3 regions of the Gordonia sp. NPDC003376 genome follow, and region 2 is predicted to be linked to each of the others. Evidence: riboswitches for the same ligand, from Rfam matches in the RefSeq annotation. Region 2 holds a riboswitch; each other region holds the start of a gene.
What was found. A riboswitch is a leader RNA that binds a small molecule or an ion and turns the genes downstream of it on or off. The one in region 2 is predicted to bind cobalamin.
Positions count from the first base shown of each region.

Region 1: linked by a shared signal. The riboswitch ahead of ACWDUA_RS23470 (CbtB domain-containing protein) and the one ahead of metE (5-methyltetrahydropteroyltriglutamate--homocysteine S-methyltransferase) in region 2 are both predicted to bind cobalamin.
Region 3: linked by a shared signal. The riboswitch ahead of ACWDUA_RS10015 (ABC transporter substrate-binding protein) and the one ahead of metE (5-methyltetrahydropteroyltriglutamate--homocysteine S-methyltransferase) in region 2 are both predicted to bind cobalamin.

Region 1 is NZ_JBSFRM010000037.1:22,962-26,978, reverse strand. Features, by position in the region: gene ACWDUA_RS23475 (ATP-dependent helicase) at 1-1,545, opposite strand, end outside; cobalamin riboswitch at 1,564-1,726, shown strand; gene ACWDUA_RS23470 (CbtB domain-containing protein) at 1,770-1,991, shown strand; gene ACWDUA_RS23465 (CbtA family protein) at 2,018-2,839, shown strand; gene ACWDUA_RS23460 (histidine phosphatase family protein) at 2,851-3,444, shown strand; gene ACWDUA_RS23455 (acyl-CoA dehydrogenase family protein) at 3,582-4,017, shown strand, end outside.
Region 2 is NZ_JBSFRM010000036.1:1,241-5,257, forward strand. Features, by position in the region: gene metE (5-methyltetrahydropteroyltriglutamate--homocysteine S-methyltransferase) at 1-1,256, opposite strand, end outside; cobalamin riboswitch at 1,403-1,609, opposite strand; gene uraH (hydroxyisourate hydrolase) at 2,006-2,332, opposite strand; gene uraD (2-oxo-4-hydroxy-4-carboxy-5-ureidoimidazoline decarboxylase) at 2,357-2,878, opposite strand; gene uraD (2-oxo-4-hydroxy-4-carboxy-5-ureidoimidazoline decarboxylase) at 2,889-4,017, opposite strand, start outside.
Region 3 is NZ_JBSFRM010000007.1:139,936-143,952, reverse strand. Features, by position in the region: gene ACWDUA_RS10020 (FecCD family ABC transporter permease) at 1-924, opposite strand, end outside; gene ACWDUA_RS10015 (ABC transporter substrate-binding protein) at 935-1,951, opposite strand; cobalamin riboswitch at 2,094-2,302, opposite strand; gene ACWDUA_RS10010 (3-deoxy-7-phosphoheptulonate synthase) at 2,355-3,449, opposite strand; gene ACWDUA_RS10005 (Lrp/AsnC family transcriptional regulator) at 3,764-4,017, opposite strand, start outside.

The DNA.
Region 1 (4,017 bases), on a different contig from region 2:
GAATTCGTCGGACGGGAACCGGCCGGAGACCAGATCGAGGGTCGCCTCGTACACCGACCGGCCGAGATCGCGGTACGGCGCCGACCGCCGGACGGTCTCGAACCAGTCGTCGACGTCGAGGTCGTCCACGGCGGCCGCGGCGATCGTCTGCTGGGCGAGCACGTCGAGCGGATTGGTCGGAACCGTCAGCTCCTCGATCTCGCCGGCCCGCATCCGCGCCACGGCCACCGTGCAGTGGATCAGGTCGGTGCGATGTTTGGGGAACAGGACACCCTGGCTGATCTCGCCCACCTGGTGTCCGGCCCGGCCGATCCGCTGCAGACCACTCGCCACCGACGGCGGTGCCTCCACCTGTACCACCAGATCGACGGCGCCCATGTCGATGCCGAGTTCCAGTGAGCTGGTGGCCACCACGCAGCGCAGCCGCCCGGTCTTGAGGTCGTCCTCGATCTCGGCGCGCTGCTCTTTGCTGACCGAGCCGTGATGGGCCCGCGCGAGGACGTGCCCGGTACCGGCGCTCGCGCCACTGGCCATCACCAACGCCGGTGCGCCGCCCGCCACGCGCTGGTTTCGCACCGCGGCTTCGGACACCGACGCCCCGGCACGATTCTCGGCGATCTCGTTGAGCCGGGCGGTCAGGCGCTCGGCCAACCGTCGGGAGTTGGCGAAGACGATGGTGCTGCGGTTGGCCTCGATCAGGTCGACGATCGCCGACTCGACGTACGGCCACAACGATCCGGCGGTCGGGGAGAAGGCATCGTCGAGCTCGTCGAGCCCGCCGTCGGCGTCCGGCGGTGCCGGGATGTTCGCCATGTCCTCCACCGGGACGTCCACCCGCAGGTCGAAGGTCTTGGCCGCCGGCGGACGCACCACGGTGCAGTCGGCCGCCCCGGACAGGAACCGGGCCACCACCTCGGGCGGGCGCACCGTCGCCGACAACCCGATGCGCTGTGCGGGGGTCTCCAGCAGCCGGTCGAGTCGTTCGAGTGAGAGCGCGAGGTGCGTGCCGCGTTTGGTGCCGGCCACTGCGTGCACCTCGTCGACGATCACGGCTTCCACGCCGGTCAGCGACTCGCGCGCCGACGACGTGAGCATCAGATACAACGACTCCGGTGTGGTGATCAGGATGTCCGGCGGGGTCCGGACCAGCAGCCGACGCTGCGCTGCCGGGGTGTCGCCGGAACGCAGCCCCACGGTGATCGCGGGTTCGGGCTCACCGAGTTCCTGCGCGGCCCGTGTGATGCCGGTCAGCGGCGCTCGCAGATTGCGTTCGACGTCGACGGCGAGCGCCTTGAGCGGGGAGACGTAGAGCACCCGGGTGGTGCCCCGGGGGCGGTCGGGTCGGGCGGCGAGCCGATCGAGTGCCCAGAGGAACGCCGACAGTGTCTTGCCCGACCCGGTCGGGGCGATGACCAGCGTGTTGTCGCCGTCGGCGATGGACTCCCACGCGCCGGACTGGGCGGCGGTGGGCGCGGCGAAGGCCCCGGTGAACCACTGCCTCGTGGGCGCGGTGAACCGGGCCAGGATCTCTGCCGGATCGGACACGTCGTCCATCATCCTCCAGCCCACCGACGGTTCCGTGGTCCCTGTCTCGGTGGAGGGGTATCGTGCTCGCAGACGTTCATGCGGAGAATCCGGTGTGAATCCGGAGCGGTCGCGCCACTGTGAGTCCATTCGACCAGGTCGGAGGGATGAGCCAGGACGCCGCCGGACGTCGGAAAATCTGCTATTTCAGCTGGGACGCATGATCCCACGGAAGGATTGATCCGATGGTCGCAACCACCCATCAGGGCACAGCGGTGTCGCTTGCCGTACCCGACCTCTCTGCCGCTTCGGCCGCGCTGTGGCTGACCGCCACGCTGGTCCTGGCCGGCATGGCCTACTACTTCCTCGGCTACGACCAGGGCGCGGTGTCGGTGTTCGGTTCCGACACCCACATCCATGAGTTCGTGCACGACGCACGGCACTTCCTCGGCTTCCCCTGCCACTGACGCGGACGGAAGCGAGACAACCACACATGGAGAAGAAGTTCATCGGCGCAGGCCTGCTCTCGGGCCTGGTCGCCGGAATCGTCGCGTTCATCTTCGCTCGGATCTTCGTCGAGCCGCAGGTCGCCAAGGCGATCGACTACGAGGGTGCCCGGTCGGAGGCCGAGGAGCACCTGCTGGAGGCCCACAGCGGCCACGTTCACGGTGGTGAGGGCGAGGTCTTCACCCGCACCGTGCAGGAGAACATCGGCGCCGGCGTCGGCACCATCGTGTTCGCCCTGTGCATGGGCGCGTTCTTCGCCGTCGCGTTCACCGTCCTGTGGACCTACATCGGTCGCCACTACCCGGCGACCGACTACCGCTGGGTCGGCGCCGCCCTCGGCGTACTGGGCTTCATCGCGTTCTTCGGGGTGCCGTTCTTCGTCTACCCGGCCAATCCGCCGGCCGTCGGCGACGACGACACCATCGGTGCCCGGTCGGGTGCCTACCTGACGATCACGGCCGTCTCGGTGATCGCGGTGGTGGCCGCCGTCGTGCTGGTGTTCTGGCTGCGCCCGCGTCTGGGTGGACTGTTCGCCGGTGTCCTCGGTGCCGTCGGATTCCTGGTGGTCGTCACGATCACCGCGGCCCTGCTGCCGGAGTTCCACGAGGTGCCCGAACCGGTGATGGACGGCCAGACCATTGTCTTCCCCGGCTTCCCGGGTGCGGTGATCGGAGACTTCCGCGTGTACGTCATCGCCAACCAGGTGATCCTGTGGACCGTGCTGTCCACCGCGTTCGCCGCGATCCTGGGTGTGCTGACCCGGTCGAGGTCGTCGGCCGGAACGGCGGCGCTCGCCGACGTCCGCTGACGTCCGGACGAATGACGCTTCATCTGATCACCGCCGGTCGGAGCGGCCCCAACAAGGCCCTCCGATTCGGCGGTGATCCGTCTCTGGACGACGTCGGACGGAAGTCGGTCCTCGCGCTGGCGGCCCGGTTGAACGCCCGGTCGGCGGATACCGGTGCCCGGTCGGCGGATACCGGTGCCCGGTCGATGCTGGTGGGGCCCGACGCCGCCAGTCGCCAGACCGCCGAGCTCCTGACCCCCGCCCTGTTCACCCCCGCCCTGTTCACCCCCGCCCTGTTCACCCCGGGGCGGCCCGTGTCCGGGCCGACCCTCGACGACCGGCTGGCCACACTCGACGTCGGCTCGTGGTCGGGATGTGTGCCCGAGCAGATCGACCCGTCGGCCCTCGGTGCGTTCTTCACCGACCCTGACTCGACCCCGCACGGCGGAGAGTCCCTGGCCGCCTTCGTCGCCCGCATCCTCGCCTGGCGCGACGAGGTGTCCGCCGCCGGTGCCGACCTGTTTGCCGTGGTCGCGATGCCGGTGGCGCAGGCCGTGCTCGCCGGTGACCCGGCGGGCTTCTTCGCGGTGGACGTCGCCCCGGCCCATCACTACCCCGCACCCTGATCCCCGGGCAGGATTCCTGCCGGACAAGGTGGTCTCCGGACAGGGATCTCTGGACAGCAGCACGTGACACCTGACACAGTGGGAAACTGAAACGTGTTCTCGTCGACGCGGGGTCGTCGTGTTCAACGGAGGTGTCGATGTTCGAGTGGTCCGAGGAAGACCTGATGGTGCGGGATGCGCTACGTGCGTTCATCGACAAGGAGGTCCGGCCGCACGTCGACGAACTCGAGACCGGGGTGCTGCCGCCCTACGACATCACTCGGAAGTTGTTGTCCACCTTCGGGGTCGACGCGATGGCGGCCGAAGGGCTGGAGAAGGAGCTCGCCGCCGAATCGGCCGGGGAGACCACGTCGTCGGGCGGTGGCGGCATGGGCGGCGGTAACTCGATGTTTCTGATCCTCAACATGGAACTGGCCGGGGTGAGCCTGGGCCTGGTCGCCTCGCTCGGCGTGAGCATGGGGCTGACCGTCTCCACCATCCGTGGCAAGGGCACCCTCGCACAGAAGAAGCGATGGCTGCCGGAGCTGGTCACCATGGAGAAGGTCGGGGCCTGGGCGATCACCGAGCCCGACT
Region 2 (4,017 bases):
GCCAGCCGCTCGGCGGCCTCGCCACGGGTGACGTCGGCATCACTCACCGCAGCCAGACGCTCACGTATGGCATCGACGTGCACTCGCGGATCGGTGGCGCGGGTGGCCAACGCAGCCGCACAGGCGTCGAACGCGGCGGCCTCTGCCTCGCGTCCGCCGGTCAGCGCCCGCGACAGGGTGGCGACCTCGACGTACTTCTCGGCACCGAACGCCAGCCAGCCCCGCAGGTTGTCGTCGACCCCGGTCTCCGGCTCCAGAGAGTAGGGGACATGCAGCGTCGAGCACGACGTCGACACCGCCAGCGAACCGGTGGAACCCAGCAGGGTGCCGAGGGTGGCGAGAGCCTTCTCCAGATCGGTGCGCCAGATGTTTCGGCCGTCGACCACACCGGCGACCACATGCAGACGCGACAGCTCCGGGACGTCGACGACGCTCTCCAGGCGGCCCTCGATCAGATCCACCGCCACACCGTCGACACCCGAACGGGCCAGCGCCGGCAGTGCCTCCCCGGCATCACCGAAGTAGGTGGCGACCAAGATCTTCGGACGCGTCGTCGCCTGTGCCAGCGCCGAGTACACCGAACCGGACAGCGACGGAAGGCCCGAGGCGATATCGGTGACCAGGGCGGGCTCGTCGATCTGCACCCACTCGACACCCGCCTCGGCCAGCACACGCAGCAGCTCCAGGTAGCAGGGGAGTAGCTCGTTGATCCGGTCGAGCGGCGAACCCGCACCGATCGGCTTCGACAGCGCCAGGAAGGTGATCGGACCGATCACCACCGGGCGTGCGTTGACCCCGGCGTCGCGGGCCTCGGCGACCTCGGCCAGCACCTTCTCCGGGTTCAGCGTGAAGCTGGTGTCGGCGCCGATCTCCGGCACCAGGTAGTGATAGTTGGTGTCGAACCACTTGGTCATCTCCAGTGGGGCGACGTCGGCGGTACCACGCGCGGCCGCGAAGTACCGGTCCAGTGGATCGGCGATCGCGGAAACCCGCTCGGGTAGTGCGCCCAGCATCACCGCGGTGTCGAGGACCTGGTCGTAGTAGGAGAAGGTGTTCACCGGGATCGAATCGAGCCCCGCGGCCGACAGCTGTGCGACAGTGTCGGCGCGCAGACCGGCGGCAGTGGCCTCGAGCTCGACGGCGTCGAGACGCCCCGCCCAGTAGGCCTCGATCGCGCGCTTGAGTTCACGACGCGGACCGATCCGGGGAGCGCCGAGCACGGTCGCGGTAAAGGGTGAGTTGGTCCTCTCGGACATGAGACATTCACTCCTGCAATGGTTTCCGACGGTCGTCGCCATTGCGGGCACGGCGGGCAGCCCCAGGGAGGTACGCGAGAAGGCGACCTCGAAGTCAGCATGTCCGACCTGCGCCCTGTCCACGAGGCGACGAGCCACCGACCGCGGCGCGGCCGGTACAGGAGGCAGGTCTTCGGACTCGTCGACAGGCGCGGATCGCTCCGCGGAACCTACTGGCCGTCGCTTCCCGGGCATGGGCCCAGTGCACGTGACGGCGGTCGTTTCGACATACCGCTGCGGGACAGTTCCGGATTCACACCGGATTCCCTCTCACCCGTCCGACGTCGTCAGACATCACACGGACTCGACGCCGACGATCGGGTGTAGGGGCTCCATGACATCCCGGTCGGCGAACCAACTGCGCCGCCCATCATAGGACAGCCATACCGGAACACGGCACAGTGCTCTGTTGTCTGCGCCGACTGTGTCGTCGCGGGCCCGCGCGACGGTGGTTGGCTCCCAGCGCAACCTGCAGAGGTTTCGACGGTCGGTCGGCCTCGCTGGGCGAGGACGTCCTGCTCAACCATCGTGTGGGGTGGTTGGCGTCGGGCGCAGCGTGCCGGGGTGTCGACGGTCGGTCGGCTTCGCTGGGCGAGGACGTCCTGCTCAACCATCGTGTGGGGTGGTTGGCGTCGGGCGCAGCGTGCCGGGGTGTCGACGGCCGGTCGGCTGAGCTGGGCGAGGACGTCCAGCTCAGCCGGCGTGTGGCATCAGCTGCCCCGATACGTCGAGTAGGCGAACGGGCTCAGCAACACCGGCACGTGGTGGTGCCGATCGGCGTCGTCGACCGTGAAGCAGATGTCGATCTCGGGGTAGAACGCCTCGATATCGTTGTCGGAGAACCATTCACCGGTCTCGAACACGAGGTGGTAGATACCCGGGACCAAGGCGTCGGTGGTCACCTGGCCGATGCGGCCATCGGCGTCGGTGACCCCCGACGCCAGCTCGCCGCCGGCGGCGTCCTGCAGGATCACCGACATCCCGACGGCAGGGGCACCGGATGTGGCATCCAGGACATGGGTGGACAAACCGGACATCGCGTCGTTGCTCCTCAGCTCGGATCAGTCGTCAACATACTCGACCGCGGGCGTCAGCATCCGGGCAAGGCGGCTGCGATTGATCTTGCCCAGTTCCATGCGCATCACCCGGCGCTCGGTCTCCGGGTCGTTGCGTATGCGTTCCTTGAGGATGCCCAGCAGTTCCGCGGCCGGCCGACCGTTCGCGAACACCAGATAGACGTGCCCGAAGCGGTTCTCGTAGGCCGCGTTGAGTTCCTTCAACTCGGCCAGCACCGCGGCGTCCGCCCCGGCAACCCCCGACTGCTCGCGATGGGAGGAGGGGTTGTCGGGACGGTCACCGATTCGGGGATGCCCCGACAACGCCTCGTCCAGGTCGGTCTCGGTGAGTTCGGCGAGGATCAGGTCCGCATAGTCGAGCAGTGCGTCGTCGTCGGAGAACGGGCGGGCCCGGGCGACGCGGAGCGCCCAGATCGACGAACTGCAGCATTCGTAGAGGGTACTGATGGCCTGCCGTTCACTGAGCTCGTTGAAACTGGACAAACCTCGCCAATCGACTCTTCGCACGCAGACCAGCCTAGGAGAGTTCGGGCTGACGTGAGAACCGGGCAGAGGTGATCGGGTTCGCATCGGCCACGAGGTCGTCGAACCGGTAGTTCGCGATCTTCGCGATCTCGATCAGCGCGAACGACTTCTCCGACGTCGACGAATTGTCCATGCGCGCCCAGCCGTTGCGCAGCACCCGGTCGTAGCGTTCGGTCTCGCGCGCACAGATCACCAGCGGGAAGCCGAAGTGATCCCGATACGCCGCGGCGAGGTTCACCACGTTCTCGTGCTCGGTCTCCTCGAGGTGCGAGAGCCCCTTGTGATCGACGGCCTGCAGTTCGCCGGTCTCCTCGTCCTCGGCGCCCAGATCGGGGAAGGCGCGGATCAGGTCGAGCTGTTCGGTGTCGCTGCCGGTGAGCATGGCCTCCTGGAAGGCGCTGCGCAGGTCGTGGGCATCCTCGAACGGACGCTGGTCGAAGGCCCGGTCGAGTACCCAGTCGACACCCTGCACCACGTCGCCGAAGGTCTCCCGGAACTGCTCGACGCTCATCTCGTTGACCTCGTCGAGGGTGATGGCTCCGCCGCCGGCCACCGCCGGACCCTTGTTCCCGATGTGGAAGAACAGGAGGTTCAACAGGATTGCGGTGATCGCACCCATCGTGATGCCGGTCGAGAACGGGATCTGCAGGATCAGGTTGGGCATGGCCTGGTCGACGCCGGGCAGAGCCGGGACGTCGACGTGGGCGCCCTTCTCGATCACGGTGGTCGGTGCCGACGACTGCGAGAACTGCACGTAGAGTGCCACCGCGAGCGAGGTGGCGGAGATGATCAGATTGCGGTGATCGGTGAAGTCCACCGAGGTCAGGGTCTGGATACCGACGATCGCGACGGTCGCGAACATGATCAGGGCCGCACCGCCGAGTACCGGGGCGGGGATCGACTCGACCACCTTGGCCAGCTTGGGCAGCAGACCCAGGATGATCATGATGACACCGGCGCATGCCACCACCCAGCGGCTCTTGACGCCGGTCAGGCGCACCAGGCCGACGTTCTCGGAGAACGCGGTGTACGGGAACGAGTTGAACGAGCCGCCGATGACGGTGGCGACACCGTCGGCGCGGACCGCCGCGGCCACGTCGTCGGCCTTGATCCGCTTGCCG
Region 3 (4,017 bases), on a different contig from region 2:
GACCCCGCCGGTCACCGCGACCGCGGGCAGCAACCGCCGATGCCCGATCCCGACCAGCAGCCGGGTGGCATGCGGGAGCACGAGCCCGACGAAGCCGATCGCACCGACCGCACTGACCAGCGTGGCGGTCACCACCGCGACGATGGTCAGTAGCAGGGCCCGCTCACGGCCCACCGACACGCCCAGTGTCGCCGCGGCACCGGCCCCGAAGGTGAACGCGTCGAGCGAGGCCGCACGGACCAGACACACCGCGAACCCGAGGCCGGTGGCGACCGCGCACAGCGCGACCTGGTTCCAGGTGACCCCCGACATCGACCCCAGCAGCCAGAACAGGATGCCACGGGTCCGCTCGGCATCGGCCGAGGAGATCACGATGAAGGAGGTGAGCGACGAGAACAGCTGGGTTCCGGCCACACCGGCGAGCACGATCCGCGACGTCCCGCCGCCTGCGCCCATCGCCAGGGCCATCACCACGACGAACGAGACGATGGCACCGGCGAAGGCACCCGCCGACAACGACAGCACCCCGCCGCCCACACCGAGCACCACCACCACGACGGCGCCGGTCGAGGCGCCCGACGACACACCGAGGACGTACGGGTCGGCCAGCGGATTGCGCAGCAGCGACTGCATGATCACACCGCACATGGCCAACCCCGCACCACATACCGCTGCCATCAGCGCCCGCGGAAAGCGCAGTTCCCACACGATGCCCTGCCGGACCGGCGAGAGGTCGGAGTCGGGGCCGCCGAGGTGGGCCAGGATCACGCGGTAGACATCGGCCACCGACAGGTCGGCGACGCCGATGGTCACCGACACCGCGATCGAGGCGACCAACGCGATCGGTCCGATCACCCAGATCGCCGACCGCGCAAGAGTGGAGGCCCGCTGCCCGGCCGGCGGACGCTCCAGTGTCGTCGTCATCGGGGGCCTTTCAGCCTGCGAGGTTCCAGCCGCGCAATGCGGCCGAGACCTTCTCGGCGCCGTCGACGGTGCGGATGGACGGATTGAGGTCGGCGCCGTTGACCACGATGTACCGCTTGTTCTGCACCGCCTCCATCTTGCTGGTCACCGGATTCGATTCCAGGAAGGCGATCTTGCTGTCGAGCGCGTCGCCGTCGATGCTGCGGCGGCTGAGGTCGGCGAGCACGATCGCGGTGGGATTGCGGTCGGCCACACTCTCCCAGCTCACCTGCGGCCACTCGTCGGTGGTGTCGGCGTAGATGTTCGTCGCGCCGACGGAACCGGAGATCACACCCGACGATCCGCAGCACCCGGCCATATACGGCGTCCGGGTGTCGGCGAACCAGTACACCAGCGAGGTGTCGTCATCCGTCCTGGTGATGGCTGCCGCCGAATACCGTTGCCGCAGAGACGATATCAGCTCCTCACCACGGTCGGAGACATCGAAGATCTGGGCGAGCTCACGGATCTCCTGGTAGATCAGGTCCATGGTCAGCGGTTCCGAACGCGCGCCGTCGGCGTTCACGCTGGTCGCCGCGCGCCCCACGCAGTCGGTCGGCGAGAGGTAGGTGCCCACGCCGAGCCGTTCGAACTGGTCGCGGTCGCCGACGCCGCCGGGACCGAGCGTTCCGCCGAACGACGCGGTCACGAAGTCGGGCTCGGTGGCCAGTACCGTCTCCAGCGACGGCTTGTTGTCGGCCAGGCGCGGGACCGACTCATTCGCCTGTGCCAGATCGGCTTTCACGGGATCGGTCCAGGTCGCGGTCCCCACCATGCGATCGGCGAGCCCCAGCGACAGCAGGATCTCGGTGGAGCCCTGGTTCAGCGACACCACGCGCTGCGGGGCCTGTTCGACGGCCACCGTCTGGCCGCAGTTCTCGATCGAGACCGCCGCCGCGGAGGCGTCGTCACCGTCGGAATCGGTCGAACATGCCACTGCGGCAGCCGCTATCGTCAACGATCCGATGATCGCGAGCGATCGCCGCATCGACGTCTGTGAGATCAGGTGACCCACCTGCGCCCTTCGTCATGCGGGCACACCGGGGCGTCAGGACACCGGGCGGCCACCCAACCGGCCCGGACGCGAACGCACCGACCATATCCCGCGAGGTCGATGTGCACCGCGGAGGTGTTCCACGGTGACGTCGGCAGGTCTTCGGACTCCGGACCCGGCACCTTCGTGCCACCTACCGATGGCCGCTTCCCGGGTCGTCACCGACCCAGTGCCCTGGCCACCATCGTTTCCGTCACCGCTGCGGGGCAGCTCTGGATTCTCACCAGATTCCCTCTTGGCCGGCCGAGGCGATTCCCCGGCCGGACCGACGCGGGGCGAGCCTATCAGCCGTCGATTGCGACATTTCCGGCACCCGGGTCCGGACGGGCGCGGGGTGTCAGCCGCGTGCCAGATCCGCCAGGACCGCCGCGCTGACCGCCCAGTCCATGCACTTGTCGGTCACCGACTTGCCGTACACGAGCGGTTCGGCGTCCGGCGACTGCGCCCCGGCCTCGATGAAGCTCTCCAGCATCACACCGCTGATGACCGGTTCGCGGCCGGCCGCGCGAGTCGCACGCACCGACGCCGCGATCTCGGCGGCCACCTGCGCCTGGCGCACATGATCTTTGCCGGAGTTGGCGTGGCTGGCGTCGATCATGACGCGAGCGGGCAGGCCCGCCTTGTCCAGTGCCGCAACCGCATCGGCGATCGACACCTCGTCGTAGTTCGGGCCGGGGGTGCCGCCGCGCAGGATGATGTGACAGTCGGTGTTACCCGCCGACTCCACCAGTGCACCACGCCCGAAGTCGTCGACACCGAAGAAGACATGCTGCGCCGCAGCGGCTTTCACACCGTCGATGGCGACCTGCACATTGCCGTCGGTACCGTTCTTGAACCCGATCGGCATCGACAGGCCGGAGGCGAGCTGGCGGTGCACCTGCGACTCGGTGGTGCGGGCGCCGATCGCTCCCCACGCCACCGCGTCGGCGATGTACTGCGGGCTGGTCGGCTCGAGGAATTCACAGCCCACCGGCAGTCCGAGATCGATGATGTCGAGCAGCAACGAGCGCGCGGTACGCAGTCCCCGCTCGACGTCGTATGTCCCGTCCATGCCGGGGTCGTTGATCAGACCCTTCCACCCGACGGTGGTGCGCGGCTTCTCGAAGTAGACCCGCATCACGATCTTGAGGCGGCCCTCGTACTGCGTGGCCAGCGGCGCCAGGCGCCGGGCGTAGTCGAGAGCGGCCACGGGATCGTGCACCGAACACGGTCCGACGACGACCAGCAGCCGATCGTCGGCACCGGCCAGGATGGCGGCGATCTCGTCGCGATCACGCTGCACGGCCACGGCGCGGCGTGCGGTCAGCGGCAGTTCGGTGCGGATCACATCCGGCGACGGGATCGAACGGAAGGCCTTGACCCTACGGTCCGAGGTGTTCTCGACGGTGTCGATGGACGTCGACGTCCGGGGCAGATCTCCGAGGGTGGTCACGGTGTGCCTTTCGCGGGTGTGCGGGCCTGTCATCCCGCCGGCCACCGGCTGTCGTCATCGGAGGCCCTTGAAATGACAAGAGCAGCGACCGTTCTGGTCACTGCTCGGGCTCCGGGTTGTGTGGTGTGCGCAGTCAGCGCTTCATCGCAGGCTCACCCGGAGCCTCGATAAAGCGCCAATACACGCGCACGGAGTGGATCACGTCGCCGAGGCTAGCACACATCTACGCAACCAGGCGAAACATGGTGGTCACATATCGCACCGACGACCACTCGCCGGGCTGACGGTCGCGCGTGCACGGCGGACCACCCGACCTACGGATGACCACGGTCGATGAGGTGACTGAGCACGATGATCGACTCGGTCCGATCCACCGGTCCGGCCTGCCGGATGCGTTCGAGGGCCCGTTCGAGATGGTGCACATCACGGGCCATCAGCCGCAGGATGGCATCGGCCTGCCCGGTGATCGTCGCCGCCGACACCACCTCGTGGATCGGCTCCCACGACACCCGCAGCTCCTCCGGCGAGATGTTGCCCCGACAGAACACCTGCACATAGGCCTCGGTGT